Regions from separate parts of the Neisseria sp. HMSC15G01 genome, predicted to be linked through region 1. Evidence: predicted binding sites of a transcription regulator. Region 1 holds the regulator's gene; each other region holds the start of a gene.
The links. The regulator FNR, encoded in region 1, switches genes on or off when oxygen is low (the NO sensors DNR and NnrR bind a similar motif). The targets are predictions, from matches to a motif close to TTGATNNNNATCAA.
Positions count from the first base shown of each region.

Region 1 (11,029 bases):
CTCATCGAATTAGGCCCGTCTAACGCGACCATCCACCAAATCAACGAAAACGTACGTTTGGAAGATATTCCGAAGCTGTCGGCAGTATATGAAGGTATGTTGAAACGTTTGTTTAAGTGAAAAAGGCCGTATAGGCTTTGAAAAACGATAGGGCGATATGATTCTTTTGCTCTTTTTGTTTTCGTTTAAGTTATCGATAATTGGACAAGGCAAAATATGATTACTCTGCCTTCTTTAAACGACCTTCCATCAAGGTGGAATGAAATCCGAGAGCAGTTGGAAACTGACTTTCCCGTTACTCTCGAAGCCTTGCTGCACGAGCGTCTTACGGAACACGAAGCCAAGCAGTTCGAGCAGGATTTTATCGACCGTATCGGCTGCACGCCCGAAGAATATGTCCGTATCCGCCGAGCCATCCGTCTGTTGGAAGCGCGTTATCCTGATAGTCCGAACGAACTGACTGCGGCCGCGGTTGCCACGCCGTTGGGTGAGATGTTGGCGGTGTTCGGCAGTAAGGGTTTGTGTCTGCTGGAATTTGTCGGGCAGAAACATATGGAACAGGAAATCATGGCTGTCCAAAAAGCTTTGAACGGACAGTTTATTTTCCAAGAAAATGAGCAAACGCAACTTTTGCGTCAAGAATTGGATTTATACTTCCAAGGCCGTCTGAAAGTTTTTGCGACACCTTTGGAAACGATAGGTACAGCCTTTCAGCAGCAGGTGTGGAATGCGCTGCTGACCATTCCTTACGGCGAAACGCGCAGTTATAAGGAGCAGGCGCAACAGTTGGGTAATCCTAAAGCCATTCGTGCCGTTGCCGCTGCAAACGGGCAGAACAAGGTGTCTATCCTGATTCCCTGCCACCGTGTCATCGGCAGCGATGGCAAGCTGACCGGCTACGCAGGCGGTTTGAACCGCAAACAATCGTTGCTTGCCTTGGAGCGAGGTGAAGTTCAGACGGCCTTGTTTTGATAGAGGATAAGGAGCCGCGCTTCGGGCAGGCTTCGCATTCTGAAAAATTGAGCAGCAGAAGGTCGGGGAAGCCCGGAAAAATCTGCATGGAGAAAAATGTTGGGCAACCCCCACGCTAGAAAAAGAGAAATAAGACATGAGCCTGAAAAACCGCCATTTTTTAAAACTTTTGGATTTTACGCCGGAAGAAATCACTACCTATCTCGACCTTGCCGCCGAATTGAAGGCCGCTAAAAAAGCAGGGTGCGAGGTGCAGCGGATGCAGGGAAAAAACATTGCCCTGATTTTCGAGAAAACATCAACCCGCACCCGTTGCGCGTTTGAAGTGGCTGCGCGTGATCAAGGGGCAGGGGTAACTTATCTGGAGCCGTCTGCCAGCCAAATCGGGCATAAGGAAAGCATTAAGGATACGGCGCGTGTTTTAGGGCGGATGTTTGACGGTATCGAGTATCGCGGCTTTGGACAGGATGTGGTGGAAGAGCTGGCCAAGTATGCAGGCGTGCCTGTGTTCAATGGTTTGACCAACGAGTTTCACCCGACTCAAATGCTCGCTGATGCGCTGACGATGCGCGAGCATAGCGACAAGCCTTTGAACCAGATTGCGTTTGCCTATGTCGGCGATGCGCGTTACAACATGGCCAATTCGTTGCTGGTGTTGGCTGCGAAACTGGGCATGGATGTGCGTATCGGTGCGCCGAAAAGTTTGTGGCCGTCTGAAAACATTATCGAGACGGTGCAGGCTGTTGCCAAAGAGACCGGCGGACGGATTCTGTTGACGGAGAATGTGAAAGAAGCCGTGAAAGGCGTGGATTTTATCCATACCGATGTGTGGGTCAGCATGGGTGAGCCTAAAGAGGCGTGGCAGGAACGTATCGATTTGCTGAAAGATTACCGAGTTACGCCCGAATTAATGGCCGCGGCGGAAAATCCGCAAGTTAAATTTATGCACTGTCTGCCTGCTTTCCATAATCGCGAAACCAAAGTCGGCGAATGGATTTATGAGACATTCGGCCTGAATGGTGTGGAAGTAACGGAAGAAGTTTTTGAAAGCGAAGCCAGCATCGTGTTTGATCAGGCAGAAAACCGGATGCACACGATTAAAGCGGTGATGGTGGCGGCATTGGGCGATTGATTGTTACGCTCAATATTGCTTACTGCTTCATTTAATAGAGATTAAATAAAGGCCGTCTGAAAGAAAGACTTTCAGACGGCCTTGTCGTTTGATTGGATTTATTGCCAAATCAGGACTTTGGGTTCGGGTGTTACTTGATAGCCTTCTTTACGCAGTAGTTCGATTAGACCTTTTTCGCTGGGTAAATGGGCAATGCCGACAGCAAAGAGGGTACTTTGTTTGGCAGATTGCTTGCGGATTTCAGGCAGCCATGCCAAGTTGCGACGGATCAGAAGGTCGTTTTTCAGCCAATCGGACATAGCTTTGGCGTATTTGGTATCAACAAGTTTGAGGGTGCGTTGTTCGGTTTCTTCCAAAAGTGGGATGAGTTCTTCAAAGCGGCCGTCTGAATAGGCTTGATGGAGTTTTTTGACATCTTCGGTTTCTTCTTTATAGGTTTTAATACTGGCTTTCAGAAAGTTGAGCATGGTTTCTTCAGGCTGAGCTTTGAAGATCGCGGTAACATCGTCCAAACTTTCTAATGAACCACGCAGCTTATTGATGTCGGCGGCCGCGTTGGTCAGCAACATATCTGCACCGGTTTCTGCGCTATACCCTCGGGGAAATGTACTGCCGGCAAAAATGAATGCCGCCCACGGATGGAGTTTGTCGGCAATTTGGGTGATGGGTCGGCTTTCTTCATTTTGCGAATAGATTTCTTGTAAAAGACGGAAATCTGCTTTGCCGAGCTTACGGCTGAGTGGTTCGGTACTCATGACTTCCTTGAAGTATTTTTGATACATTTTTGCCGTTTCCGGGCTGCTGTCCGGCAATGCGTCAACTTCTGTCGTCAGTTGGGCGGTGGATTGCAACAGTTTGACTGCATCGGAAGACAAGGTTTGATTGGTTCGTCCCATATGGATGGTGCCGAGCAGGTAGGAATCGGGTTGGCCTTCTTTGCTGATTTTCCAAACATTGCTGGTGAGTTTAGGCTGCTGCCAGTTGAGTTCGGCGGGTTTGTTGTCGGATGAAGTTGCGGCGGGTTTGCAGGCGCCCAGGGCAAGGGCGGTCAATGGTACAAGCAGGCAGGCAAGCAGTTTTTTCATGTTTTTCCTTATTGTGGTGTGCGGTCGGCAAGGGCAATTTAGAAATCGAGCAGGTTTTGAACCGGATGTTCGCCCGTTTCGGTTTTTTCCAGTTTGCGGTTGCGGATTTTGGCCTTCCTGAGGGATAGAAGGTGCATGACTTGATGTTTTTGGCTATCGGTCATCTGGAGCCAGTACAAGCGCTCTTCCCGGCTGCGCAGGCAGCCTTTGCAATAACCTTTGGCATTGGCTTCGCAAACGCCGATGCAGGGGCTGGGAATGGGGAAGAAATCGGGTTGATCCATTTTGTGTTGCTTTTGATGTGAAAAAAGGCCGTCTGAAATATAGCACATATGTTCAGACGGCCTAAGTGTTTATACGGTTTGCGAGTATTTGGCTTTGGTTTCTTTATGGCGTAAATGGTAGTCGAACACCATGGCGATGTTGCGGATCAGGAAACGGCCCTTCGGCGTAACGGTCAGGCCGTGCGGTTTGAGGTGGACCAGGCCGAGGGTTTCCAGTTGCTTCATATCTTCCAGTTCCGCTGCAAAATAACGGCTAAACGGAATGCCGAACACGCTTTCGTAAATCCGATAGTCGAGCGAGAAGCGGCACATCAAATCCTGAATGATGTTGCGGCGCAAAATGTCGTCTTGATTGAGCTGGTAGCCGCGCATAATCGGCAGGTGTCCGGCGTCGAGTGCGGCGTAATAGGCATCGATATCGCGCTCGTTTTGGGAGTAGGTGCTGCCGATTTTGCCGATAGAGGACATGCCGATCGCCACCAAGTCGCAGTCGGCATAGGTGGAATAACCTTGGAAATTTCGTTGCAGGAAACCTTCTTTGAGTGCGATGGAGAGCTCGTCGTCAGGTTTGGCAAAGTGGTCCATGCCGATGAAAACGTAGCCTCGCTCAGTCAGGGTTTGGACGCAATATTGCAGCATATCGAGTTTTTCTTCACTGCCGGGTACGACATTGGTGTCGATACGGCGTTGCGGTTTGAAGATATGCGGCAGGTGGGCGTAGTGGTAGAGGGCAAGGCGGTCGGGATCGAGGGATAAGACTGTATCGATGGTGGTTTTGATGCTTTCGGTGTTTTGGTGCGGCAAGCCGTAAATCAAATCGACGCTGACCGATTTAAACCCGGCTTCACGCGCGGCATCAATCACTTCTTTGGTTTCTTCGTAGCTTTGAATGCGGTTGACGGCTTCCTGTACTTTAGGGTCAAAGTCTTGAATACCGACACTCATGCGGTTGAAACCGAGTTTGCCCAATTTGAGGACGGTTTCACGGCTGACTTTACGCGGGTCGATTTCGATGGAGTATTCGCCGTTGGGAATCAGCTGGAAGTATTTACGAATCATGTCGAAGACGCGTTCGAGTTGGTCATCGCTCAGGAATGTGGGCGTACCGCCACCGAAGTGGAGCTGTGCGAGCTGGTGTCTTCCGCCTAAATGAGGTGCCAGCAACTCCATTTCTTTTTCCAGATATTGGATATAGGCATCGGCACGGCTTTTGTCTTTGGTAATGATTTTATTGCAGCCGCAGTAATAGCAGATGGTATTGCAGAAGGGAATGTGGATGTAGAGCGAAAGGGGTTTGTTGAGCGCACCCATGTTGCGCAGGTTTAAAGCTTGGATATATTCGGCTTCTTTAAAGCCTTCATGGAAGCGGTCGGCGGTCGGATAGGATGTATAACGTGGACCGCTTGATGGCAAACTGGCAATTAATTCACGATCAAATTCCGGTAATTCATTGTTTGTGTTGGTGTTATTTGAGATGGGGATGATTTTCATGGTCGGGGCTTGTAGTATGAAGTAAGGAAATTAGGGAAAATTTTAGTCAAAATTTCGATAGTTTGGTAGAATGCCTCATAATGATATGCCGACTTTGACATGGGTCAATAGTTATTCGGCTTAATCAGGGGTTGAGAGAATTAAGCAAATTAAAGGTGCGTTATGGCTACACACAATGCAACACATCAAATGAAAACCTTGTGTTCCACATGTTCTTTACGAGAACTGTGTTTGCCTGTCGGACTAATGCCTAACGAATTTTCACAATTAGATGCGGTTATTCGTCAAAGCCGCCGTCTGAAAAAAGGTGAATACCTGTTCCGTGCCGGCGAGCCGTTTACCTCTTTGTTTGCCATCCGTGCGGGCTTCTTTAAGACAACAGTCGCCAGCCAAGATGGACGAGATCAGGTAACCGGCTTTTTTATGTCGGGCGAGCTGATCGGTATGGATGGGATTTGTTCCCATATTCACAGCTGTGATGCTGTGGCTTTGGAAGACAGCGAGGTATGCGAGCTTCCGTTTACACATATTGAAGAACTCGGTCAGGATATTCCCAGCCTCCGCTCTCACTTTTTCCGCTTGATGAGTCGCGAAATTGTTCGAGATCAGGGCGTTATGCTGCTTTTGGGCAATATGCGCGCTGAAGAGCGATTGGCGGCATTTTTACTCAATCTGTCTCAGCGTCTCTATTCACGAGGTTTTGCCGCCAATGATTTTATCTTGCGGATGTCGCGTGAGGAAATCGGTAGCTATTTAGGGCTGAAACTGGAAACGGTCAGCCGCACCTTATCCAAATTCCATCACGAAGGCTTGATTTCGGTTGAACACAAGCACATCAAAATCCTAGATGCGACGACTTTGAAGAAAATGGTTTCCGGTTGTTCACACGCTATCTGAATCTGAGGCCGTCTGAAATATTTCAGACGGCCTTTTTAACAAGAATTAAAGAATAATTGTTAAGTTGCGCAAGTGATAGTCAAATTTTAAATTGAAAAATCTTCAACAACCGGCGTGTACAGAATGCGGTCGACTACTTCTCTGGTCAGTTTCGGTGCAAACATCTGGATAAAGTCATACGCGTAACCGCGCAGGTAAGTATCCGAGCGTAAGGCTATCCAAGTGGGCGACGGTTCAAATAAGTGTGCCGCATCAATCAGCTGCAAATCTTGATCAACCGCGGGATCGTACGCCATTTTGGCCATCAAACCAACGCCCAAGCCTAAGCGTACATACGTTTTCAATACATCCGTATCGGCAGCCGATAAGGCAACATCAGGTTGCTCGATATGCGCTTTATTAAAGGTACGCGCGATACTGCTGCCGGAATTAAAAGCAAATTCGTAAGTAACCAGCGGAAAAGAAGCCAAATCTTCAAGGCTTAAAGGATTGCGGCAGTCCAAAAGAGGGTGGTCATGCGGAACAATGACGGCATGGTTCCATTCATAGCAGGGCAGTTTGCCCAACTCGGGATGATCGTCAATGCGTTCGGTAATAATTGCCAAATCCGCTTCGCCGCTGCTGACCATTTGCGCAATGGCAGAAGGGCTGCCTTGTTTGATGGTCAAATTGACTTTAGGGTAGTTTTTGACAAATTCCGCAACGATTGTGGGCAAGGCATAACGCGCCTGGGTATGCGTTGTCGCGATGGTCAGCGAGCCGCTGTCGTGATCGGTAAACTCGCTGCCGATATTTTTAATGTTTTGTACATCACGCAAAATTCGTTCCGAAATATCTAACACGGCTTTGCCCGGTTGCGAAACGGAAACCACACGTTTGCCGCTGCGGATAAAAATTTGGATACCCAATTCTTCTTCAAGCAGGCGGATTTGTTTGGAAATGCCGGGCTGGGATGTAAAAAGCGCATCGGCAGCCTCGGAGACATTCAGATTGTGCCGGTAAACTTCAAGGGCGTAACGTAATTGTTGCAGTTTCATGGTAGCAGTACCGAATACGTTGTTATTGTGGATTTTGTGCGACAAACGGCATGTAATTTAACATATTTTGCCCAGTTTTGCCCCGAGTTTTGAAAATGGTTGTTTTTAATGAAAATATCTTTTAATGATATGAAAACAGGAAATTCAGGAAAGAAGAGGGAAAGGGGTTTTGTTGTTTTTGTACAACTTTAGGTAGGTGAATTGTCTGATTTTGCCCTAAATTAATGACACAAGATTGATTTTTCGGCATGATTAACTACTAGGAAGCAGGCACTTCATGATTGTTTGAAGGCATCGAGTATTGACAGTTTGCCTTGCGCTTCTTTATAGTGCAACCTGATATATCCGATTTGCCGCTGTTTTGATACTGCGGCCTGTATATTGGTACTTTGCAGCGGTTGCTTTCCTAGTCCGCCGCATAACAATTTGATGAGGGAATAAAATGACCAAACAGCTGAAATTAAGCGCATTGTTCGTTGCCTTGGTTGCCTCTGGCACCGCTATGGCCAGCGAAGCGCACACCAAACACGGTTACACCGTAAGCAGCCAATCTCAAGAAATCGTCCGTAACAACTACGGCGAATGCTGGAAAAACAGCTACTTCGACAAAGCTACCGAAGGCCGTGTTGAATGTGGTGACCGCGAAGCAGTTGCTCCTGTACAACAAGCTCCTGAGTATGTTGATGAAACTGTTTCTCTGTCTACTAAAACTCTGTTCGGCTTCGACAAAGACAACCTGCGTCCTGAAGCTCAAGAAAACTTGGACTCTTTGGCTCAACGCCTGAGCAACGACAGCGTACAAACTGTACGTGTTGAAGGTCACACTGACTTCATGGGTTCTGAAGAATACAACCAAGCTCTGTCTGAGCGTCGTGCCAACGTAGTTGCTAACTACTTGGTAGGCCGTGGCGTTGCTTCTAGCAAAATCTCTGCAGTAGGTCTGGGCGAGTCTCAAGCTCAAATGACTGCTACTTGTGAAGCTGAAGTTGCTAAACTGGGTAAAAAAGTTTCTAAAGCTAAGAAACGTGCTGCCCTTATCGCTTGTATCGAACCTGACCGTCGCGTTGATGTTAAAATCCGCAGCGTTGTTACTCGTCAAGTTGCTCCAGGCCAAACTATCGAAGGTCAAGGCGAATTGCCTGCTACTGATGAAGGTTGGATCCCAGCTCCTTACAATGGCGTTCACGGTTACGCTAAACCTTAATCGGTTTGTGAAAAATGCCCTGCATATTGCAGGGCATTTTTTTATGGTTTATATTTGAAGAGTCGGGGAATTCATGATTCAAAATAAAAGGCCGTCTGAAAATAAGTCTTTCAGACGGCCTTTTATTAAGACGGATTAGTTTGGCTTGGGCCATTTCCATACGCAAACAGCGGCGAGTATTGTGCAAATCAAAAAGATGATACTGGATAAGCCATGCCAAATGCCGAATGTACCGCCTACTAGAGACAGCAGCCAGTTATCCAGTCCGTACTTGTGTGCCTCGATAACCGGCGTAACCAAAAGATGATTACAGGCTAAGAGTAGCCAAAGTACCAAGATCCACCAAGAGAGGGAGGCAAGTTGCCGTCTGAAAAAGGCATAGGCTGCGCCAAAAATAGCTAAGCCGCATATTGCTGTGATGGCAAATAAAATGCCGGCGATTTCTCCTGCCAGCATTTTGGGCAGGATGCGGAACAGGATAGGGGCAGTAACATAGCCTGCTGTCAGCTGCATACCAAGCCACATGGCGGCAGCGGTTTGGATAATTTTGTATAGTAGATTCATTATGCTTCTCCTGGGAAGATTTTATTTTCTTTAATTATGGTGTTTTTAGGTATAACAAAAGGCCGTCTGAAAATGTTTTCAGACGGCCTTTTGTTTATTTAGATATATTGTACGGCAATGATGTCATATTCACGCACGCCGCCGGGTGCTTGAACTTCTGCAACGTCGCCTTCTTCTTTGCCGATCAGGGCTCGGGCAATGGGGGAGCCAACGTAGATTTTGCGTTCTTTGATATCTGCTTCATCTTCACCGACGATTTGGTAGGTAACTTGTTCTTCGGTTTCCAAGTCTTCCAGTGTCACAGTTGTACCGAACACGATTTTGCCTTCTGCATGGATTTCGGCAGGGTTGATGATGTGCGCCATAGAGAGTTTGTGTTCCAACTCGGCGATACGGCCTTCGATAAAGCCTTGACGCTCTTTGGCGGCTTCGTATTCTGCGTTTTCAGACAAGTCGCCGTGCGAACGTGCTTCGGCGATGGCTTCAATGACTTCTGGACGTGCTACGCTTTTGAGGTGTTGAAGTTCTTGTTTCAACAATTCTGCACCACGGACGGTCAAAGGGATTTTTTGCATTGAGTTCTCCATGAAAGCATGATGATGCTTTTAAAATTTTATCCGGCCACGCGCGGTAGCCGGATTGGAAATAAAAATACAAGCCGCCAAAGCTTGGCGGCTTGATGAATAAATAAGTAATGCCTGTATTCTACCAAATTCTGCCGAAACCGCAATGATTAAAACGGATTTTCAGTAAAGTGTTGTTTTCTGTTCTATTTTGTTTTTTCAGACGGCCTGAAAACTAAATATTGAAGTATTTCAAAGCTGCATGGGAAAAACGGTTTCTTAAATGAATGTTTTTGATTAAAATACCTGATGCTAATTCGTAGTAATTAGTCTGCTTTAACTATACGAAGAGATTATATGGAAACAAAACCAACTCCCCAAAATGAACAACAGGCTAACCGCCGTTATTTGACTGTTTGGCGATGGCATTTTTATGCCGGATTTTTGGTTGCGCCGTTTTTAACCCTGTTGGCTGTTACAGGGTTGGGAATGCTGCTATTTGCCAATATCACCGGTAAAGAAGGCGAACTCATACATGTTGCGCCGCAGGCAGTGGTTCAGCCTTTATCGGCTCAGGCTGAAGCCGCCAGACAGTTTGTAAATCCGGAAACTGCTTCGGTAGTGCAGTATATTGCGCCGCGCGCAGATGATATGGTTGCCGTATTCCGCGTGAACAATGACGATAAGGCTGCTATGGTTGCCGTTGATCCCTATACGGCGAAGGTCGTCAATTCAACGCCGCGCAATGACGGCTGGTATCACATCATGGACGAAATCCATGGCGATATGATGATCGGCACGGTGGGCGACTATATACTGGAAACAGCCGCTTCACTGACTATTTTGATGATCATTACCGGGATTTACCTGTGGTGGGCAAAACAGCGCGGTGTGAAATCCATGCTTGTACCGAAAGCAGGTAAAGGACGTACATGGTGGCGTAGCATGCACGGCGCATTCGGCACTTGGGTTTCTTTGCTTCTGTTGCTGTTCTGTCTCTCGGGCGTTGCTTGGGCGGGAATTTGGGGCGGTAAGTTGGTTCAGTCTTGGAGCCAATTCCCTGCCGGTAAATGGGGCGTCGAACCGAACCCTGTATCTACCGTGCCGACCCACGGCGATGTGTTAAACGACGGTAAAATCAAAGAAGTGCCATGGGTTCTGGAGCTTACGCCTATGCCTGTTTCCGGTACGACGAAGGGCGAAAACGGCATCAATCCGAGCGAACCGATGACTTTGGAAACAGTTGACCGCTTTGCCCGCGAAATTGGTTTTGAAGGCCGTTACAAGCTTAATTTGCCTAAAGGCGAAACGGGCGTGTGGACGCTGTCTCAGGACTCGATGAGCTACGATATGCCCAGTCCGACCGCCGACCGCACGGTACACATCGATCAATACAGCGGCAAAGTCCTTGCCGACATCCATTACGATGATTACAACTGGTTTGGTAAATTCATGGCGGTCAGCATTGCGCTGCATATCGGTACGATGGGCTGGTGGAGTGTGCTGGCGAACGTTTTGTTCTGCTTGGCAGTCATTTTCGTCTGCATCAGCGGCTGTGTGATGTGGTGGAAACGCCGTCCTTCGGAAGCACGTGGTTTGGTTCCTCCTGCACAGAAAATCAAATTGCCGGTATGGTGGGCAATGGCTGTGCCACTTCTGATTTTGGCTGTGATTTTCCCAACAGCTATTGCCGCAATTGCTGTTATTTGGATTTTGGATACACTGTTGTTGTCGCGTATCCCTGCATTGGCAAGATGGTTTAAATAACCGCCCGATGTGATTAAAGGCCGTCTGAATCTT
Region 1 covers NZ_KV792657.1:46,554-57,582, forward strand. Annotated here, with positions in the region: gene dapE (succinyl-diaminopimelate desuccinylase) at 1-120, shown strand, start outside; gene HMPREF3139_RS02130 (methylated-DNA--[protein]-cysteine S-methyltransferase) at 217-972, shown strand; gene argF (ornithine carbamoyltransferase) at 1,109-2,104, shown strand; gene HMPREF3139_RS02140 (TraB/GumN family protein) at 2,203-3,189, opposite strand; gene HMPREF3139_RS02145 (DUF1289 domain-containing protein) at 3,228-3,473, opposite strand; gene hemN (oxygen-independent coproporphyrinogen III oxidase) at 3,543-4,964, opposite strand; gene fnr (fumarate/nitrate reduction transcriptional regulator Fnr) at 5,127-5,861, shown strand; gene HMPREF3139_RS02160 (CysB family HTH-type transcriptional regulator) at 5,948-6,898, opposite strand; gene HMPREF3139_RS02165 (OmpA family protein) at 7,341-8,102, shown strand; gene HMPREF3139_RS02170 (DUF4149 domain-containing protein) at 8,238-8,666, opposite strand; gene greA (transcription elongation factor GreA) at 8,765-9,241, opposite strand; gene HMPREF3139_RS02180 (PepSY-associated TM helix domain-containing protein) at 9,587-10,996, shown strand.

Region 2 (11,029 bases), on a different contig from region 1:
GGGCTGATGGTTTCGGTAATGCCGAAGATGTTGAGGCTGCCTTCTTCGGGGTTATCGCTGCCGTCAACCGGATATTCGAGGTATTCGCTTGAGCGCACGCGTGCGATGCGGCTGGGGATGTTGAATAGGTCGGCGGCGATTTTGGAGGCGACAATGTTGGTTTCGTCGCTGCGGGTCAGGGCAAGCAGAAGGTCGGAGTCCGCCGCGCCTGCCTGTTCGAGGGTAAAGGGCGATGCGCCGTTGCCGACGATGGTTTGGACATCGAGGCGGCTGCTGATGCGGTTGAGCGCTTTTTCGTCGATGTCGATGATGGTAACGTCGTTGCTGGGAACGGAGGCGAGATTTTGGGCGACGGTCGAGCCGACTTGGCCGCTGCCGAGAATGAGTATTTTCACGGTAATTGAGTGTGTTCGGTAAAAATGAAATTGTAACAAAAGGCCGTCTGAAATTGGAGTTTCAGACGGCCTGATTTTTCAATCGGCTAAAGGGTTACCAATAGCCCAAGGCTTTCCACCACAAGATGCCGACAGTGCTGAAAATCAGGATTTCGACCACGCTCATGATGAAGCCGGCTTTCCACCATTCGGTCATGTTGACGTAGTTCGAGCCGTAAATGACAGGTGCGGAACCGGTGGCGTAGTGGGTCAGCGACATCATGATGCCGGTAGCGGCTGCCATAATCAGGGCAAACAGCATCGGTGGTGCGCCCAAGGCCAAGCCTGCGCCGTAGAATGCGCCGAACATGGCGGTAACGTGTGCCGTACCGCTGGCGAAAACGTAGTGGGAGTAGAGGTAGGCCAGCATCAACAGGGCGCAACCGGCTTCCCAACCCAAGCCCATGTGGGCGATGCCGTTTTGCATGGAGTCGGACAACCAACTGATGAGGCCCAGTTTGTTGAGGAAGTTTGCCATCATCACCAAGGCAGCAAACCAAACAATGGTATCCCACGCGCTTTTTTCTTTCAGCGCGTCGTCCCAAGTCAGTACGCCGGTCAACAGGCACAAGCTCAAGCCGAGGAAGGTGGTGGCGGTAGCGTCAACTTTCACGCCGAACAGCATCTCGGGAATACCCGCCCACAACAGCAGCAGAACCAGGAAAATACCCAGCATGATTTTTTCTTCACGCTTCATCGGCCCCATGGCAGCCAAATGCTCTTTTGCCAATGCAGTGGCGTTAGGGGTTTGTTTGATTTCAGGCGGATACAGGAAATACAACACCAGCGGCATCAGCAGCATGGCAAGCAGGCCGGGTACTACCATTGCCAAGAACCAAGTACCCCAAGAGAGTTGGATTTGTGAATTGGTGGCTTTGGCAACCAATTCGACTACCAGCGGATTGGGTGCGGTGGCAGTGATAAAAATCAGACAGGTAATTACGTTGGAGTGGAAGTTGACCAGTGAAAGGTATTTACCGATTTTGCCTTCCGTACCTTTTTCAGGGTCAGAGTCGAAGCTCAGGGCAATGGATTTCATAATCGGATGTACGATGGCACCGCCGCGCGCGGTATTACTCGGCGTTACCGGACCGATGACCAAGTCGGCCAATGCCAAGCTGTAACCTACGCCCAGCGTGCGTTTGCCGAAGAGAGAAATCAAAAGATAGCCAATACGCATACCCAAGCCGGTTTTCAACAGGCCGCGCGAGATGATGATGGCGATACCGATCATCCAGATAAGTGGGTTGTTGAGGCTGCTCAAAGCGTCTTTGGTTGCGTCTGCAGCTTTTTCGTTGGTCACGCCGGTCAGTGCAACCAAGGTAATGCCCAAAATCGCCATTGCGCCGATAGGCATGGCTTTGCCGATGATGCCGGCAATGATGCCGACAAACAATGCCAAAAGATGCCATGCGTCAGGCGATACGCCTTGAGGAACGGGGATAACGAACCAGATAAGCAGCGTCAGCACAAGTGCGACCGCCGCAGGAATTGGCTTGAAGCCCATGTTGAATCTCCTAATTTGAGGATTTAAAGTATTGGGAAATCTGTTTTCAGACGGCCTGAGTGTTGCTAAAGCCTGTCTGAACGTATTTTGGTAGGTTCGGAAGGTATTTTTCTTATTGGGTTTCTCTTCAATCTTGGAAAGAAGAGAATGGGAGTCGAGTATCGTCTTTCAGACGGCCTTTACAGAAACAGGCCGTCTGAAAACAACGCCGTTTTACTCCTGTTCTTGCGGCAGGCCGTACTCTTCGGGGAAGGTACGCAGCGAGCTTTGCAACACGGTAACCGCGCCGTCAATCAAACCGCAACGGCCGCTTCGTGGCAACAGTTGGCACAGGCTTTGCAGGGCGCGCAGGTCGTCGGGAGTGCCGATGCCGGTGTCCACGCGGTTGAGCAGGCGGGAAAGCTGGAATGTGCCGCCTTTACACGGCGGGCATTGACCGCATGAGTTGGAAGCAAAAAATTCCACATACTCGGCCACTTTACGCACCACGCTGGTGCCTTCGGAAATCACAATCATCGCGCCGGTACCGAGGCTGGATTTGCGTTCGCGTACGGAAACGAAGTCCAAAGGCACATCCAAATCTTTTACAGTCAAAAGCGTATTGGACGGGCCGCCGGTAAATACGGCTTTAAACGTGCGGCCTTCGAGCATACCGCCGCCGTGATCGTAAATCAGCGATTGCAGGGTCGTACCCATCGGCAGTTCGTACAGGCCCGGATTCAATACGTCGCCGGAGAGCGAGTAGAGTTTCGTACCTGCCGCATCGCCCAAACCCAAAGATTTGTACCATTCCGCGCCTTTGGCAAGGATTTGCGGAATATTGGCGAAGGTTTCGGTATTGTTGATAAGGGTCGGCTCACCGTTGACACCGCTTTCGGCAGGGAAAGGCGGCTTGCGGCGAGGGAAGGGGAAACCGCCTTCCAGCCATGAAATCACGGCAGTTTCTTCGCCGCCGATATAACGGCCTGAAGTTTCAACCAGTTGCAAGTCCAAAGGTTTACCCAAGTAGTTTTCGATGCGGATAAACAAATCGCTGTTTTTCCATTGCTCGATGGCCGGTGTGATGGAAGCGATGGATTCGGTTTGATGAGGGTTGACGTACAGAATCGCTTTGTTGGCACGGCAGGCAACGGCGGCAATTAGGACGCCTTCGATGACTTGGTGCGGGGTATTTGCCAGCAGTACGCGGTCTTTAAATGTACCCGGTTCGTCTTCGTTGGCATTGCAGACAACGTATTTATCGCCATTTTTGCTTTGGGCGGCAACGGCGGCCTCCCATTTGCGCCAAGTCGGGAAACCTGCACCGCCCATACCGCAAAGATTGGCATCTTGCAGTTTGGAAACAATGCTTTGAGGATCGGCAAGCGCAGCCAGCAAGCCTTCGCCGCCACCGACTTTGCGCCAGGCGGCTAAATCTGCGCCGACTTGGCGGGAAGGATGCAGTAAGTTTTGATTGGCTTGGTTCATGATTGTTGCTCCTGCAAACCGGCGTGTTCGCGCAAATCGAATTTGCCGTAGTCGGGATATAAAACGGGGGCTTTGATGTCGCTGGTCAGACCGGCGCGGGTCATTTCGCGTTGCAGGTCATGGACGTGTCCGACACCGCCGCGTACTTTTTTCAGCGGCAGGCCGCAACCTGCGGCGGCTTTACCGGCACGGCGGCCGAAGCTGATGATGTCCAAAAGCGCATTGCCCATCAGGCGGTTGCGGCCGTGAATACCGCCGGTTACTTCGCCGGCGCAATAGAGGCCTTCAACGCAGGTTGCGCCGTCGCCGTTGATTTCGATACCGCCGTTTTGATAGTGCAGGGTCGGATGAATCATGACCGGCTCAACGGCAGGGTCGATGCCGCATTTGTGGGCAACGTGGCCGAGTGTTACCAAACGGTTTAATACGTCAGGATCGTTGGCAATCAGGCGCGGGGTGTCGAGGAATACGCCGACTTGTCCGTCGCGTACCACGCCGCGGCCTTCGCGGCATTCACGCAGAATCGCAGCGGCAACAACGTCGCGCGGTTGTAATTCGTCAACGAAACGTTCGCCCAAACCGTTGACCAGTTTGGTGCCTGCGGAGCGCACGGCTTCGGAAATCAGCGCGCCTGCCAAGTGTGGAGGGTGGGCAACGCCGGTCGGGTGGTATTGGAAAGAATCGACATCGCGCAGTTTGGCGCCGATACGGTAGGCCAAAACCAGGCCGTCTGCAGTCGCGCCATAATGGTTGGAAGTGGCAAAACCCTGCAAATGCAGGCGTCCGCTGCCGCCGGTTGCCAATACCACGGCTTTGGCGTGAACCAACACCAAAGAGCGTTTTTCCAAATCGTACAAAATCGCGCCGACGCAGCGGCCGTGTTCGTCTGATAATAATTCGATGGCGGGGTGGCGGTTGAGCTGGGTAATGTTTTCGTCGAGTTCGACTGCCTCGCGCAGTACGCGCATCATTTCAAGGCCGGTAAAGTCGCGGTAGCTCAGAATGCGCGGCACGGTCGTACCGCCTGCACGCTTGCGGCTCAACATGCCGTTGCTGTCTGCGCCTTTAGTCAAGTCAAAAGTCATGCCCAAGCCAATCAGCCAGCGGATGGCAGATGGTGCATCGGTAACCATTTGTGCCACCAATTCTTTTTTGCCGACGTTGTGGCCGCCTTTGATGGTGTCGTCAAAGTGTCGTTGCAGGCTGTCTTCTGCGCCGACCGCTGCTTGAATGCCGCCTTCGGCCATCACGGTATTGCTGTCGCCGATACGCAGTTTGTTCGCCATGATGACGCGTGCGCCGGCTTCAGTCGCAGACAATGCCGCCGCTGCGCCCGCACCGCCGCCGCCAATTACCAATACGTCAGTGTTTAAATGTTCAGCGCCTGACAAATTATAGTCGTCAATCAGAGGCTGACTGATTAAGAGTTTGGCTAAATCAGGATGGCAGTAATCGCCTTGGTTTGGACCGATAGGCAGTTTCACACGGGCATTTGCCTGATAGTCAGGGTGAAATTGGCTCAGTAATTCGTTTTTTTCAGGTAAATCGCCGCGCAGCTCCAATGAGGACGCACGCAGGTTGGCAAGGGCGGTTTCGTAGTCTATGCCTTGGATTTTGTTAACCATTACACTGACTCCTCTTCAAATTCGACTTTCATTTTGCCGCTGTCGATTTCGCGTAGGCGGCGCATCAAATCCACAGGACGCAATGTGCGCGCTGCTTTCATACGGCGAGCGAACAGGCCCAAGTGGTTCGGACGGATGTGTTCGGGGCAGGAGAGGGTGCAGAGGTTGCACATCACGCATTGGTCAAAGGTCAGCGCAGCCGCGCCGAAATCACCGGAAACTACCTGCGCTACGCCGTTTTCTACTTGTAAACCTTTAGGACAGGCGCGATTACAGCCGCCGCAATGACGGCAGTTTTGCGCTTCTGGGAAGGCTTTGGCGGTATCGTCCAACCAGTTCCAGCCATCACCAATCTCGCCGACGTCGTAATATTGGATGTGCTCGGGAATAAAGTAATCCAAGAAGCTGACCTGCATACCTTCTTCAACTTTGGTCTCGCATGCCAGTGCGGTGGTGACTTCGCGCTCGCCTTCTTTACGAATCATGCAGCGGCAGGAACCGCATACGCCTTGACCCATACAGCCGACATTGGCAGTAATCGCATTGCCTGAACGGGCATAGGCTTGGATGATTGACGAGTCGGCGGAAGCTTTGATTTCATGGCCGTCTATGGTCAGGGTTAACAAATTTTCACTCATGGTTTGTTCCTGTGAAATTGGAAGTTGGAATAGTGGGTAATTTAATTAATTGTATTTTTATTACATCTATTGTGTGCGTGGAAATATCCAAGTGATTTACTCAGAAATTCTTTTAAAATCAATATTTATCTTTATGAGTTGAAGTGTATCAGAATTTAGTGATTTTGATGATAGGGGTAATCCAAGGTTTTATAGAAGGAGGATTGCAAACAAAACATGCCTATTATTTAGACAAATTTATTACAAAAATTTGATTTTAAAAGTAAAATAAAATTACTTTTTTAGTATAAATTTTAAAAAATTCGTCTATCTACTAGTAAAAATCATTATTATATATCAGATAATTTTGCATAGATTGTTGTATATATTGAATAATATTTAGGTATATAAGCAAGTGAAAATATTGTTATAAAATTTCAGAAAATTAAATAAGTTTGATATCAGTCAAGAAGATTGGGGGAGAAAATGACATGGATTTTACAATTGTGTATTGTATTGGAGAATAAGAAAGGCCGTCTGAAATTTAGATAATTCCCTTTTAAATACAGGCTACTAAATTTCTTTTTTAGATGCTTAAGGCAAATATTTTCAGAAGGCCTGGCAATTAGAATATCATTTAAAAAATAATGTAATTTTATTTCTATGTAAGTGAATGGTCAGTAGATATAGATTATCAATAACCAAGTGATTTAATACGATATTAAATTTCATTTAAATCAAGAAGGTATGAAAATGATATTGTCTGGGTCATTCATTTGAAAGCACTATTACACTATTGAAGGCCGTCTGAAAAAATCGGTCTCTTAAGAAATAAACAAATCCTCCCTACCATGACTCCCGAAAAGGAACACAATCATGACCGTCATCAAGCAAGAAGACTTTATCCAAAGTATTTTCGATGCTTTCCAATTCATCAGCTACTACCATCCTAAAGACTACATCCAGGCTTTGTATAAGGCTTATCAAAAAGAAGAAAACCCTGCCGCCAAAGATGCGATGGCGCAGATTTTGGTCAATAGCCGTATGTGTGCTGAAGGCCACCGTCCGATTTGTCAGGATACCGGTATTGCGACCGTATTCTTGAAAGTAGGCATGGATGTACAGTGGGATGCCGAGATGAGCGTACAGGAAATGGTTAACGAAGGCGTACGCCGTGCATACACCTATCCTGACAACAAACTGCGCGCCTCCGTATTGGCCGATCCGGCTGGCAAACGTCAAAATACCAAAGACAACACCCCTGCCGTTGTACATATGGAAATCGTAAAAGGCGACAAAGTCGAAGTCACTTGCGCAGCCAAAGGCGGCGGTTCTGAAAACAAAACTAAAGTTGCCATGCTCAATCCTTCAGACAATATTGTTGATTGGGTATTGAAAACCGTTCCTCAAATGGGTGCCGGCTGGTGTCCTCCGGGCATCTTGGGTATCGGTATCGGCGGTACGCCTGAAAAAGCAGTGTTGATGGCCAAAGAAAGCCTGATGAGCCATATCGATATTCAGGAGCTCAAAGAAAAAGCCGATTCAGGTGCAGAATTGTCTACAACCGAAGCCCTGCGCTTGGAACTCTACAAAAAAGTAAATGCCTTGGGCATCGGCGCACAAGGTTTGGGCGGTTTGAGTACCGTACTGGATGTCAAAATCCTTGACTACCCAACCCACGCGGCTTCCAAACCGATTGCCATGATTCCAAACTGCGCGGCAACTCGCCACATCGAATTTGAATTGGACGGCTCAGGCCCGGCCAAACTGGAAGCCCCGTCTTTGGAAGACTGGCCGGATCTGACTTACAGCCCTGACAACGGTAAACGTGTCGATGTCAACAATCTGACCAAAGAAGAAGTGGCCACATGGAAAACCGGCGATGTATTGTTGCTGAACGGTAAAATCCTGACCGGCCGCGATGCCGCGCACAAACGTTTGGTTGATATGCTCAACAAAGGCGAAGAATTGCCGGTAGATTTCATCAACAAACTGATTTACTACGTTGGCCCGGTTGATCCAGTCCGTGACGAAGTTGTTGGCCCAGCCGGTCCGACTACTTCCACCCGTATGGATAAATTTACCCGTCAAATGCTGGAACAAACCGGCCTCTTGGGTATGATCGGCAAATCCGAACGCGGCGCAGCAACTTGCCAAGCCATTGCCGATAACAAAGCCGTTTATCTAATGGCTGTCGGTGGCGCGGCATATCTGGTTGCCAAAGCCATTAAAGCATCTAAAGTCTTGGCGTTCCCAGAATTGGGCATGGAAGCGATTTACGAATTTGAAGTCAAAGACATGCCTGTTACCGTTGCGGTGGATAGCAATGGTGAATCGGTTCACGCCATTGCACCAAAACAATGGCAGGCAAAAATCGGTATTATTCCGGTTGAAGCTTGATATTTGACTGAATAATCAAAGGCCGTCTGAATGATTTCAGACGGCCTTTTTTTGCTTACAAATAATTCAAATGTTTTCAAACGAGTAAATTTCCTTTTCTAAAAAGCACTTGTCAAAATCAGCGTTTGAAACTAAAATTCACAGCTTATCGAGTCGGAGTGTGGCGCAGTCTGGTAGCGCACTTGCATGGGGTGCAAGGGGTCGAAGGTTCGAATCCTTTCACTCCGACCAAAAAATTGGAAAGAGCCGTTTTAAAAACGACTCTTTTTTCGTTTGGATGATTTATCTGAATAATGTGTCCGAATGGATTTTAAAACTTAATACCAATGGCGTCTGAAACAAAACCTGCTTTCTCAAAGCAGGTTTTGTTGTTTCTAAAGCAGGACTATTCGGTACTATCTTTCAGCGTGTCTCTATAAGTATAAAGATAAGATGCGCCGACAAAGGATGCGCCACCGATGACATTGCCCAGGAATACGGGAATCATGTTGAAGAAAAACTGCCCCCATGTGATGTTTGCACCTGCCAAAATACCCGCTGGGATAACGAACATATTGGCGACAAGGTGTTGGAAGCCGTTTAATACGAAAATCATGACGGGGAACCAAATGGCCAGCATTCGTCCAGTTGTGTTTTTAGCGGCAAAATGCAGCCACGCGCCCATGCAGACCATCCAGTTACATGCGACTGCCGATACAAAAGCGCGGCCGAAATCCATATGGACTTTTGCTTCCGCCACAGCAATGGTTTTTTCTGCCACGCTGCCTTCAATCATGCCGACATAGTATCCAAGGAAAAAAGCCATTGCCAGCGTGCCTACCAAATTGCCCATGCAGACGATAACCCAGTTGCGCAGCAGCATTTTGGAGGAAATCCGTCCGGCCAATCTGCCTAAAGACATAATCATCATATTGCTGGTTACCAGCTCGCCACCGCCAAGCAGGATACAAATCAAAGCGATTGGGAACACGGCGGCACCGAGTAAAGTCGCAACTCCGCCCCATTCGTGCGGAATGCCGCTGACTACTTTTAAATAGGCAAGATAACCGAAGCCGATGTATCCGCCGGCCAAAACGCTTAAGATTGCCAGTGTAGGGATGCTGGATTGTGCTTTGGCGCAGCTTTTGTCGAGAACAACCTGTAAAATTTCCTGTGGGTATAAATCGCGCGAAGCCATGATGTTCCTTAAAGTGGGTTGAGGAGGAAACGCCGTTTCAAAAGTGGCGCAAACTGTCGCGGTAGGGCAGTGTTATAGGAAGCCGGTGTATGGTCTTTGTCTTATCAATCAGCCTGAATTAAACCTAAAAAACAGATACTTCGCCTTGCTTTAGCTCAAAAGAAATATTATTACATTTTGCTTCTGTATTAAAAAAGGCCGTCTGAACGTTGAGGTTTCAGACGGCCTTGTTTTGAATTTTTAAACTTACAAATGTGCCAGCTTTGCATTGCCTTCGCGAGGAATAGGGCGCGGATTGCCTTGTGAATCGATGGCGACGTAAGTGAACACGGCTTCGGTGACCAGTTGACGGTCTTCCGTTACCATATCGTTCATCAAAGTCTTCACCCACACTTCGATTTTCAGTTGCAAAGAAGTATTGCCTACTCGGACGCAATGACCGTAGCAGCACACGACGTTGCCGACCTTTACCGGTCTGATGAAATTCATTTCTTGAACAGCCACGGTTACAATTCGTCCCTGTGCGATTTCTGCCGCCAAAATACCGCCGCCCAGATCCATTTGCGACATAATCCAGCCGCCGAAGATATCCTGATTAGGATTGGTATCACGCGGCATGGCTACCGTACGCAATAAAAGTTGTCCTTCGGGTGCAGCATGTGTTTGTTTGTTGTCAGACATAAATAATCCTGTCAAAAAAGTGGTATTTTACGCCATTTATGGCGCCAAACCTATGTAGGCCGTCTGAAAAATCAGAAGGCAAAGTGTTACAATCAACATATTCATCAGACAAAGGAGAAAGCTCATGCATCCGATTCAAGAACCACGAAATAGCGGCCTTTTGCGCGTATCCGACATTCACGAGATCTACTGGGAAGAATCAGGCAATCCTGATGGCCACCCCGTGATTTTCCTGCATGGCGGCCCCGGAGCAGGCGCATCACCTGCCTGTCGCGGCTTTTTCAATCCAGAGCATTTCCGCATCGTTATTATCGACCAACGCGGTTGCGGACGTTCCAAACCCTATGCCTGTATCGAAGACAATACCACATGGGATTTGGTTGCCGATATTGAAAAAGTGCGCGAAATGCTCGGTATTCAAAAATGGCTGGTTTTCGGCGGCTCATGGGGCAGCACCTTGTCGCTGACTTATGCCGAAACCCATCCCGATCGCGTCAGCGGCTTAGTTTTGCGCGGTATTTTCCTGTGCAGGCCGTCTGAAATGGCATGGTTGAACGAAGCAGGCGGCGTAAGCCAAATTTATCCGGCCCAATGGCAAAAATTCATTGCCCCCGTGGCCGAAAACAAACGCCAAGCCCTAATTAAAGCCTACCATGAAATGCTGTTTAGCGAAGATGAAGCCACACGCCTCAAAGCAGCCAAATCATGGGCAGACTGGGAAAGCTACCTTATTCAGTTTGAACCTAAAGACGTGGATGAAGATCCGCAAGCCTCCCTTGCCATCGCAAGAATGGAAAACCATTACTTCGTGAACGAAGGCTGGTTGCAGGGCGATAAAGCCATCTTGGCAAATATCGACAAAATCCGCCATATCCCAACCATCATCGTCCAAGGCCGCTACGACCTATGCACCCCGATGCAAAGCGCGTGGGAGCTCTCGCAAGCCTTCCCTGAAGCGGAATTGAGAATCGTCCAAGCAGGCCATTCTTCTTTTGATCCTTTGCTTTCCGAGGCTTTAGTGAAAGCAGTAGAGGATATTAGAAGCAAGTTATAAAGGTTAATCAATAACAATGCCGTCTGAAAAAGTTTCAGACGGCATTTTTTCTATTTACATATTAAAT
Region 2 covers NZ_KV792665.1:15,159-26,187, reverse strand. Annotated here, with positions in the region: gene trkA (Trk system potassium transporter TrkA) at 1-395, opposite strand, end outside; gene HMPREF3139_RS02565 (DASS family sodium-coupled anion symporter) at 490-1,941, opposite strand; gene HMPREF3139_RS02560 (complex I 51 kDa subunit family protein) at 2,155-3,408, opposite strand; gene HMPREF3139_RS02555 (FAD-binding protein) at 3,405-5,033, opposite strand; gene HMPREF3139_RS02550 (4Fe-4S dicluster domain-containing protein) at 5,033-5,671, opposite strand; gene HMPREF3139_RS02545 (fumarate hydratase) at 6,527-8,050, shown strand; tRNA gene HMPREF3139_RS02540 (tRNA-Pro) at 8,205-8,281, shown strand; gene HMPREF3139_RS02535 (formate/nitrite transporter family protein) at 8,436-9,227, opposite strand; gene yciA (acyl-CoA thioester hydrolase YciA) at 9,474-9,908, opposite strand; gene pip (prolyl aminopeptidase) at 10,033-10,962, shown strand.
Region 2: the regulator FNR is predicted to act here: its motif matches at 9,373-9,386, upstream of HMPREF3139_RS02535 (formate/nitrite transporter family protein).

Region 3 (11,029 bases), on a different contig from region 1:
TTCGGGCAGGCGTTCGGCGAAAGTTTGCAGGGCATCGCCTCCGTTTTTGCCGGGTTTGCCGTTGGGAATGTGGATTTCCAGCAGTTTCAAATCGGCAAACAAACCTGCGCTGCCGGCACTTTGCAACAGCTCGTTCCAGTCAAAATTGTTTTCGGCGGTATAGACTTCGCGGTTGAGATAGCCTTGTTTTTTTGCGGCTGCGCGCAGCGTATCCAAAGCCTCGATGCGCAACAAATCCTCTTCGCCGTGAATAATGTACAACGGTTTGAGCGGCGTATCGGGGCGCAGGCTCTCAATGGGCGCGGCAGCCATTATTGCGCCTTCAGGAAAGTCAGGCGGCGGACGATTTGATCTGCGGCGTCGATGCGCATTTCAGACCAAATGGTTTCTTCCTCTTCCTGTTTGCCCAAAACTTCGCTGTCGGCGTAGTCCATGGTACGGTGAACCTTAACTTCCATCGGTTCGCCAACCGGCTCGCTGTTGCGGAAGGCTTGGGCTTTGATGGTCATGGCCAGCAGGTATTCGTTGATTGCGGCGGCGCGGGTGATGGTGTAGATGTCGCGGCGTTTTTGAAAGTCGACAACGCGCAGGGTGATTTGTGATTCGGCTTCGCTAACTGGATGGCCGTCAGCACGGCGTAAGGCATTTTCCAGCGCTTTTTGCATGACGGCTCCGCCTTCTACATGCCAGTTTTGATAAGGCAGCGGCTGAGAAGTCACGCCTGTGCCTTTCAGGTGGAAACCGCAAGAGGCAAGCAATAGGGCGAGTGCAGGCAATAGGATTTTTTTCATTGGATATTCCTTCGTTGAAACCGGTTACGGTATCGTCGGATTATAACGAATAATGTTTAGGCCGTCTGAAATCGCAAACGGAAAGTATTTCAGACGGCCTTGTCTTTGATGGTGCAAATTTTATTTTTCCAACCAAATCAGGCTGACCATGCGACCGGTTTGTCCGTCGCGGCGGTAGGAGAAGAAAGTATCGCGTTCCAAGACGGTGCAATGGGTGCCGCCATAAATCATGTTCACGCCTTCGCGGTGCAGAACCATGCGTGCCAAAGCGTAAATGTCGGCAAGGTATTTGCCGCCGCCGATGTCTTCAAACGCATCGACAGCTTCCGGCATAGGGGTGCAAAACGCATCAAATACATCTTGCCCTACCTCAAACGCATCAGGGCCGATGGCAGGCGCGAGATAGGCCATGATTTCCAACGGCTCGATATTCATTGCTGCAATGGTGTTTTGCAAAACGCCGCCAGCCAAACCACGCCAACCTGCATGAGCCGCCGCAACCACCGTTCCTGCTTTGTCGCAAAACAAGACAGGCAGGCAATCGGCAGTCATCGAAGCGCAGGCGACTGTACCCGTCGCATCAACCGAAGCATCGGCGTCGGGCGTATTACCTAACGCTTCGGCGGCATTTACAACGATGGTACTGTGGATTTGATTGAGGTAGGCAACGGGCAGGCCGACTTGTTCCTGTACGATTTCACGGTTGCGGAGCACGGCTTCCAGATTGTCGCCGACGTGCGAACCGACATTCAGGCTGCGATATACGCCTTCGCTGACACCGCCGTTGCGCGTGGTAATAAGCGTTTTAACATTGGCAGGGGCAGGCCAGTCGGCAGTCAAAAAATTCTTGCCTTGCGGGGCGAGGTTTAGGGTATCTGTGATGGTTTTCATAATCTTTGAGTCGCTGAAATATTGGAACGGATTGATTTCAGACGGCCTGAAATAATATTTTAGGCCGTCTGAAAAATGGGTTTAATCCCTTACATAAACGACTTCGACATCGTAGTCGTCTTCATTCCAATCATCGTCATCGTCCATGCCGAATTTCTCTTGCCATTCTTCCTCGTTGCTTAGGGACGAATCCAAACCGGCTTCCAGACGCAGGACGGAAAGCAGGTGGTACATATCGTCAGGCATAGGCGCTTCAAAGGAAACGGTTTCACCGGTTTTCGGGTGTACAAAGCTCAAGCGGTAGGCGTGCAGGGCTTGACGCGCACCAAGGGCTTTGATGGCTTCTTTAACTGCGTCGCTGCATGGATGGCGCAGGTTGCCGTAAACAGGGTCGGCGGCCAGCGGATGGTTGGCTTCGCGCATATGAACGCGGATTTGATGCGTGCGGCCGGTTTCGAGCGAGCATTCGATGTAGCTGTGCGCCAGATAACGTTCCAACACTTTGACGTGGGTAATGGCAGGTTTGCCGCCGAATTTGACGACTGCCATTTTCAGGCGGTTGTGCGGATCGCGGCCGATTTGGGTTTCGATTTTGCCGTCAAAAGGGACGATTCCGTTGGCAACGGCGCGGTAAATGCGTTTGACTGTGCGCTCTTGAAGCTGTTGAACCAGTGAGTTTTGCGCCGGCAGGGTCTTGGCGACCACCATCAGGCCGCTGGTTTCTTTGTCCAAACGGTGTACGATGCCCGCACGCGGCACTTGGCTTAATTCGGGACAGTGCGCCAACAGGCCGTTGAGCAGGGTGCCGCTCCAGTTGCCTGCGGCAGGATGGACGACCAACCCGGCAGACTTGTTGATGACGATAACGGTATCGTCTTCATAAATAATGTCCAAATCCATGGGTTCGGGTGTGAACGCGAGGTTTTCTTCGCTCGGACGTACCGTAACGGCAATCAATTCACCACCTATCATTTTATCTTTGGGTTGAGCGGGCTTATCGTTTACAATGACCGCACCCTCTTTAATCCACGAACTCAGACGGCTGCGCGAGTAGTCGGGCATGAGTTTGGCCAATACGGCATCCAGCCTTCCGCCCGCCATTTCGAGCGGAACGGTCAAATTAACACAACTTTCTGTTTCAGGGGATGACGGAAAGTCTAAATCATCGCTATAATCGGCTTCGTTATCAAAGGAAGTATTCTGCATGAAAAAAATTCTTTTAGTAGTTTCTTTAGGTTTGGCACTGAGTGCCTGCGCAAATAAAGGCACAATCGATAAAGACGCCCAAATTACTCAAGATTGGAGTGTGGAAAAGCTTTATGCCGAAGCGCAAGACGAATTGAACAGCAACAATTATACGCGAGCTGTCAAGTTATACGAAATTTTAGAATCCCGTTTTCCAAACGGCCGCTATGCCCAGCAGTCCCAGTTGGATACGGCGTATGCCTATTATAAAGACGATGAGCCGGAAAAAGCCTTGGCTGCCATTGCGCGCTTCCAACGCCATCATCCGCAACATCCGAATATGGACTACGCGCTGTACTTGAAAGGTTTGGTCCTGTTTAACGAAGACCAGTCTTTCTTGAACAAGCTGGCTTCCCAAGACTGGTCCGACCGCGACCCGAAAGCTAACCGCGATGCTTATCAGGCGTTTGCCGAGTTGGTTCAACGTTATCCAAACAGCAAATACGCTGCCGATGCAACCGAGCGTATGGCCAAGCTGGTGGACGCTTTGGGTGGTAACGAGATATCTGTGGCACGTTATTACATGAAACGCGGTGCTTATGTCGCAGCGGCCAACCGTGCGCAAAAAATCGTCAGCCGTTACCAAAATACCCGTTACGTCGAAGAAGCTTTGGCGATGATGGAATTGGCATACAAAAAACTGGACAAGCCGCAACTGGCTGCCGATACACGCCGCGTTTTGGAAACCAACTTCCCGCAAAGCCCGTTCTTGCAACACGAATGGCGATCTGACGATATGCCTTGGTGGCGTTACTGGCGCTAAGCGTCGGGTTGTTCAGGCATGAATAAGGCCGTCTGAAAACGATGCAGCTATGCATTTGGTTTTCAGACGGCCTTTGTTTTTAATGTTTTTTTACGTTCTCTGTAAACAGGGTGCAAAATTCGTTTTAATATGGTAAAGTCTGATTTTAATAACTCGACGGTTTGAAGCCGTTACTCAGGGGCTGTTTAAATTTAAAATCAGTTTTGTTGAAGCCGCATCAGATTTGCTATTGATGCATTCAGGAAAATTTCAGTCGTCAGGCTGATTTGGTTTTAAATTTAATCAGCCCTTTATGTTTACAAAAAAACAGAGGTAGATTCTCATGAAGTCTTGGCAGCTTCCTGAACACGTTGCCGACGTGTTACCGACCAATGCCCGACAACTGGAAAGCGCCCGTGAGCGGTTGTTGGCTTTGTTTCGCGTGCATGGTTATGAATTGGTGCAACCGCCATTGATGGAATACAGCCATTCCTTATTGACGCATATCGATGCCGGTTTGTCTTTGAAAACCATTTTGGTCGTCGATCAGCTTAGCGGCCGTCAGCTCGGTATCCGCGCGGATATTACGCCGCAGGTGGCGCGCATTGATGCCCATTTGCTTTCCGCCAATCAAGGCATCAACCGTTTGTGCTATGCCGGCTCGGTGCTTCATGCGCGGCCTGACGGATTGCTCAATATGCGCGAGCCTTTGCAGGCCGGTGCGGAAATGTACGGCTTGGAAGGCATTGAAGCAGACATCGAATTGATTGATTTGATGCTGAAAAGCATGAAAATCGCCGACATGGGCGAAGTTCTGCTTTCATTAGGCCATATCGGTGTATTCCGCGCTTTGGCAAATGCCGCTCATTTGGACGAGCAACAATCGGCAACCCTGCTGTCATTGATGCAGGACAAAGATGCCGAGGCTGTCAGCCAGTTGGTCAAAGAGTGGAAACTCGACGGTATGTGGGCAAAAGCGTTTTCACTGTTGCCCCGACTGTACGGCGGTCGCGAAGTGCTGACTTTGGCCCGTGAGAAATTACCTGAATTATCCGCAGTCAGTGCGGCGCTGGATGAATTGCAGGCCGTATGCGATGCGTTCCCAAATCAAAAAGTGCATATCGATTTGTCGGAATTGCGCGTTGACAATTACCATACCGGCTTGCTTTACGCGGCTTATGGTTCAAATCTTTATGATGCCGTGGCGCGCGGCGGCCGTTATGACGGTTTGGGCGGATACTTCGGACGCGCACGTCCGGCTGCCGGATTCAGTTTTGATTTGCGCAGCTTTATCGGCCGCCTTCCCGCTATCGGACGAGAGTCCGTGGTGGCGGTCGATGTCAAAGACATGCCTGCGGCTCAAGAAGCGGTAGATGCTTTGCGCGAACAAGGACAATGTGTCGTTATCGATTACGGTATCGGCTACAACGGTTCGGAAGAGGTTACAGGCCGTCTGAAACAAGTGGACGGCGTTTGGAAAGTAATCGCTTTGAATAATTGAGTTTTATTTTGAAATTTTGTATCTGAAATAAGGTTAGATAGCTATGGCTAAAAATGTTGTCGTAATCGGTGCCCAATGGGGTGATGAAGGCAAAGGTAAGATTGTTGACTGGCTGGCGGAAGAAACCAGCGGTGTTGTACGTTTCCAAGGCGGCCACAATGCCGGCCATACATTGGTCGTCGGCGGCAAAAAAACCATTTTGCGTCTGATTCCAAGCGGCATTTTGCATGAGACTTTAGACTGCTTCATCGGTTCGGGTGTCGTGGTTTCTCCTGAAGCATTGTTGGGTGAAATCGACGAATTGAACGCCGCCGGTGTGAAAAACGTTGAAGGCCGTCTGAAAATTGCGCCGACCTGCCCATTGATTCTGCCTTACCACATTGCGCTTGACCAAGCACGCGAAGCTTACCGCGGTAAAAGCAAAATTGGTACAACCGGCCGCGGCATCGGCCCGGCTTATGAAGATAAAGTTGCCCGTCGTGCGATCCGCGTGGTGGACTTGTTGCACCCTGAAAAACTGGTTGAAAAACTGGAAGCTGTTTTGGCTTATTACAATGTTCAGTTGCAACACCTGCACCATGCCGAGCCGGTAAAACTTGAAGACGTGATGGCGGTCATTGAAAAAGTTGCGCCGCGCATTACGCCGATGATTACCGATGTTTCCCGTGTTTTGAACGAGAAAAACCGCAAAGGCGAAAGCCTGTTGTTTGAAGGCGCGCAAGGTACGTTGCTTGACATCGACTACGGTACTTATCCGTTTGTAACTTCGTCCAACTGCTTAGCCGGTGCCGCTTCTGCCGGTGCAGGCGTGGGCCCGCAAATGCTGGATTACGTTTTGGGTATTGTTAAAGCCTATACGACCCGCGTGGGTTCCGGCCCGTTCCCGACTGAATTGTTTGACGAAGTGGGTGCAGGTTTGGCTGAGCGCGGTCATGAGTTCGGCTCTGTAACCGGTCGTGCGCGTCGTTGCGGTTGGTTTGACGTGGCTGCGTTGAAACGCTCCATTCAAGTTAACGGCATTTCCGGCATGTGCATTACCAAGCTGGATGTCATGGACGGTGTTGAAAACATCAATATCTGCGTAGGCTATGAATTGCCTGATGGCAGCAAAACCGACATTCTGCCTTGCGGCTCTGACGCGGTGGAAACCTGCAAACCGATTTATGAAACCATGCCGGGTTGGAGCGAGTCGACTTTCGGTGTGAAAGAGTACGACAAGCTGCCTGAAAACGCTAAAGCTTATCTGAAACGTATTGAAGAAGTGTGCGGTGCGCCTGTGGCCATTGTTTCAACCGGTCCTGACCGTGAAGAAACCATTGTTTTGCATCATCCGTTTGCTTAATTGATTAAGTGAATAAAAGGCCGTCTGAAAATTCAGACGGCCTTTTATATAAAATGCAATAAAAACTCAGCCCTGAAGAACACCTGTCTTCAGGGCTGAATTTTGTATTTTACGCCGTTTTGAAGTACGAATGTTTGGAAAATGAGATGTAGTGCCAAGTAACAATTATTCTCATTGACGTAAATCAAGAAAAACCAAATCTGTAATTTTATTTCACAAAAACCCCTGTAAATAAATGGGTATTGATGTTATCCTTTCAGAAAATTTACAGTCTATATTTTCAATAAAATTAGGAGCTTGATATGTCAAATGATGTTCAGCAACGTCCTGCCGCTTGGGAAGGTTTTGTCGGTGGCAACTGGGAAACCAACGTAGATGTCCGCGATTTTATTCAAAAAAACTACACGCCATATGAGGGCGATGCTTCATTCTTAGCACCTGCAACCGAAGCCACAACCAAGCTGTGGGCGGAAGTGATGGAAGGTATCAAGGTTGAAAACCGTACACACGAGCCGTATAAAATCGACGCGCAAATCGTCTCCGGTATTACCAGCCACGCTCCAGGCTACATCAACAAAGATTTGGAAACCATTGTCGGCCTGCAAACAGACGAGCCTTTGAAACGCTCTATCATGCCGTTTGGCGGTTTGAAAATGGTGCAAGACGCGTGCAAAGTGTACAACGTTGAATTGAATCCCGAAGTCAGCGAAATTTTCACCAAATACCGCAAAACCCACAACCAAGGCGTATTTGACGTTTATACGCCCGACATCCGCCGCTGCCGCAAATCAGGCGTGATTACCGGCCTGCCGGATGCTTATGGCCGCGGCCGTATTATCGGCGACTACCGCCGCGTGGCATTGTACGGTATCGACTTCTTGATGAAAGACAAACTCAACCAGTTCAACTCACTGCAAGCCGATTTGGAAAACGGTGTGGACTTGGAAGAAGTGATCCGCCGCCGCGAAGAAATCAATGAGCAATATAAAGCATTGAACCAAATGAAAGAAATGGCAGCTTCTTACGGCTACGATATTTCCGGCCCTGCAAAAAATGCACAAGAAGCCATCCAATGGACTTACTTTGCCTACCTCGCTGCCGTTAAATCTCAAAACGGTGCGGCGATGTCTTTCGGCCGTGTATCTTCATTCTTGGATATTTATATCGAACGCGACCTGAAAAACGGTGTGATTACCGAAACCCAAGCGCAAGAATTTATCGACCACTTGGTGATGAAACTGCGTATGGTCCGTTTCCTGCGTACGCCCGAATACGACCAACTCTTCTCCGGCGACCCGATTTGGGCAACCGAATCCATCGGCGGTATGGGCTTGGACGGCCGTACGCTGGTAACCCGCACCAACTTCCGCGTGCTGCATACCCTGTACAACATGGGCCCGTCTCCTGAGCCAAACATCACTGTATTGTGGTCAGAACAACTGCCTCAAGGCTTTAAAGAATTCTGCGCCAAAGTATCCATCGATACTTCGTCCATCCAATACGAAAACGACGATTTGATGCGCCCTGACTTTAATAGCGACGACTACGCCATTGCCTGCTGCGTCAGCCCGATGGTGGTCGGCAAACAAATGCAGTTCTTCGGCGCACGCGCCAACTTGGCTAAAACTCTGCTGTACGCAATCAACGGCGGCGTGGATGAAAAATCTAAAGAGCAAGTTGGTCCGAAAACCGAGCCGATTATGGACGAAGTTTTGGACTACGACACTGTCTTTGAGCGCATGGACAAATTCATGGATTGGTTGGCAACCCAATACGTTACCGCGCTTAACATTATTCACTACATGCACGACAAATACAGCTACGAAGCCGCGTTGATGGCGTTGCATGACCGTGATGTGAAACGTACGATGGCATGCGGTATCGCCGGTTTGTCTGTGGCTGCCGACTCATTGTCCGCCATTAAGTACGCCAAAGTGAAACCGATTCGTGACGAAAATGGCATTGCCGTTGACTTCGAAATCGAAGGCGAATACCCACAATTTGGTAACAACGACGACCGCGTTGACGATATCGCCTGCGATTTGGTTGAACGCTTCATGAAAAAAGTGGCAACCCACAAAACTTACCGCAACGCTACTCCGACTCAGTCCGTACTGACCATTACTTCCAACGTTGTTTACGGTAAGAAAACCGGTAATACTCCAGACGGCCGCCGTGCAGGCGCTCCGTTTGGTCCGGGTGCAAACCCAATGCACGGCCGTGACGTCAACGGTGCAGTCGCTTCATTGACTTCCGTAGCCAAACTGCCATTTGAGTTTGCCAAAGACGGTATTTCTTATACCTTCTCCATTATTCCTGGCGCGTTGGGTAAAGACGAACATTCTCGCGAACGCAACCTTGCCGGTTTGATGGACGGCTATTTCCACCATGAAGACGGTAATTTGGAAGGCGGCCAACACTTGAACGTCAACGTATTGAATCGCGAGACTTTGGAAGATGCGATGCACAATCCGGAGAAATATCCGCAGTTGACCATTCGTGTGTCCGGTTATGCGGTTCGCTTCAACTCGCTGACCCGCGAACAACAGCTTGACGTGATTACCCGTACGTTCACAGAAACCATGTAATCCGGGTGGAGAAACAAACCGGAAGCTAAATTTGCATTTGGTTTGTTTTGAAACAAAGCTCCGAGGCCGTCTGAAATGTTCAGACGGCCTTTATTATCGTACAATCCATATAAGCAAAAACATTTTTGAGCCGAACACTATGTCCACGACTTTTGCCATTACCCCCGAGCCGGCACTGAAAGACCTTGGTCACCGTCACTATAACGGCAAAGGCATTATTCATTCGATTGAATCTTGCGGTGCTGTCGATGGTCCGGGTTTGCGCTACGTGCTCTTTTTGCAAGGCTGCCTGATGCGTTGCCTGTATTGCCATAATCGTGACACATGGGATCTTCATACTGAGCAGGCGCAGGAATTGGATGTGGCAACTGTGATGAAGCAGGTCATGACCTATCGTCATTATTTGCGTGCGACAGGCGGAGGCGTAACGGCAACCGGCGGCGAGCCGTTATTGCAATATGAGTTTGTGCGCGATTGGTTTACGGCCTGCCGGGAACACGATATCCATACCTGTCTCGACAGCAATGGCTATGCTTTGCACTATGATTCGATTTTGGATGATTTGCTCGATCATACCAATTTGGTCATGCTCGACTTAAAACAAATCGATCCTGAAATTCATAAAGTGCTTGTCGGTATTCCAAATACCAAAACGCTGAAATTCGCGCGCTATCTTGCCGAACGCAATCAGCCGACGCGTGTGCGTTATGTGGTTGTTCCAGGCTACACTGATGATGAGCGTTCAGCGCATTTATTGGGCGAGTTTATCGGTGATATGGATAATGTCGAAATGGTCGAGCTTTTGCCGTATCACGAATTGGGCGCACACAAATGGGCTTTGTGCGGCGACGAATACAAGTTAAAAGGCGTACATCCGCCGCCTAAAGAAACCATTTTGAAAATCAAAGAAATATTAGAGAGCTACGGAAAAAACATTATTTATTAAAACAGAAAAAGGCCGTCTGAAACGAAATAATCAGTTTCAGACGGCCTTTTCATTATTGAAAAAAATTTAAGCGTTCAATGCGGCCAGAACCTTGGCAACAACTTCTGATACTGCAACAGCTTGAGCCTGATTGTCACGGCGTTCGGCATATTCGACATTGCCTTCTTTTAAGGCGCGATCACCGATCACGATGCGGTGAGGAATACCCAACAGCTCAGAGTCATTCAGCAATACGCCCGCACGTTCATCGCGGTCATCCAACAATACATCCGCACCGGCAGCCAAAAGCTCGGCATAGATTTTGTCAGCGGCTTCGCGTACGGCTTCAGATTTTTTGTAGTTCATCGGCACGATAACGACTTCAAACGGCGCCATTGCTTTGGTCCAAACAATGCCTTTTTCGTCGTTGTTTTGTTCGATGGCGGCAGCAACAACGCGGGTAATACCGATACCGTAGCAGCCCATTTCCATGATTTGGGATTTACCGTTATTGTCCAAGAAGCTGACATTCATGGCTTGGGTATATTTATCGCGTAATTGGAAAACGTGGCCGACTTCAATACCACGCGCCAGTTTTAGACGGCCTTGTTCGTCAGGGCTGATATCGCCTTCGATGACATTGCGCAAATCGACAAATTCAGGCTCGTCAGCATCTCGGCCGAAGTTGAAGCCGGTATAGTGGTAGTCGTCTTCGTTCGCGCCGATAACCCAGTCTGCGCCTTTTTCAGTAGCGAAATCGGCATAGACTTTACCTTTGAAGTTGACAGGGCCGAGAGAGCCGCCGTTTGCGCCGAATTGTTCAATAATCACGGCAGGGCTCGCCATGGTCAGTGGCGATTTTACGCCGGCCAGTTTTTCTGCCTTGATGTCGTTAAATTCATGGTCGCCACGCAACAGCAGCAGGACGAGTTCGCCTTCGTTTTCGCCTTCAACCACGATGGATTTGAGGGTTTGTTCAACCGGAATATTGAGGAATTCAACCA
Region 3 covers NZ_KV792697.1:101,752-112,780, forward strand. Annotated here, with positions in the region: gene holA (DNA polymerase III subunit delta) at 1-312, opposite strand, end outside; gene lptE (LPS-assembly lipoprotein LptE) at 312-791, opposite strand; gene pgeF (peptidoglycan editing factor PgeF) at 912-1,682, opposite strand; gene rluD (23S rRNA pseudouridine(1911/1915/1917) synthase RluD) at 1,764-2,888, opposite strand; gene HMPREF3139_RS09540 (outer membrane protein assembly factor BamD) at 2,887-3,690, shown strand; gene HMPREF3139_RS09545 (ATP phosphoribosyltransferase regulatory subunit) at 4,013-5,170, shown strand; gene HMPREF3139_RS09550 (adenylosuccinate synthase) at 5,214-6,512, shown strand; gene pflB (formate C-acetyltransferase) at 6,815-9,100, shown strand; gene pflA (pyruvate formate lyase 1-activating protein) at 9,240-10,046, shown strand; gene HMPREF3139_RS09565 (proline--tRNA ligase) at 10,113-11,029, opposite strand, start outside.
Region 3: the regulator FNR is predicted to act here: its motif matches at 6,687-6,700, upstream of pflB (formate C-acetyltransferase).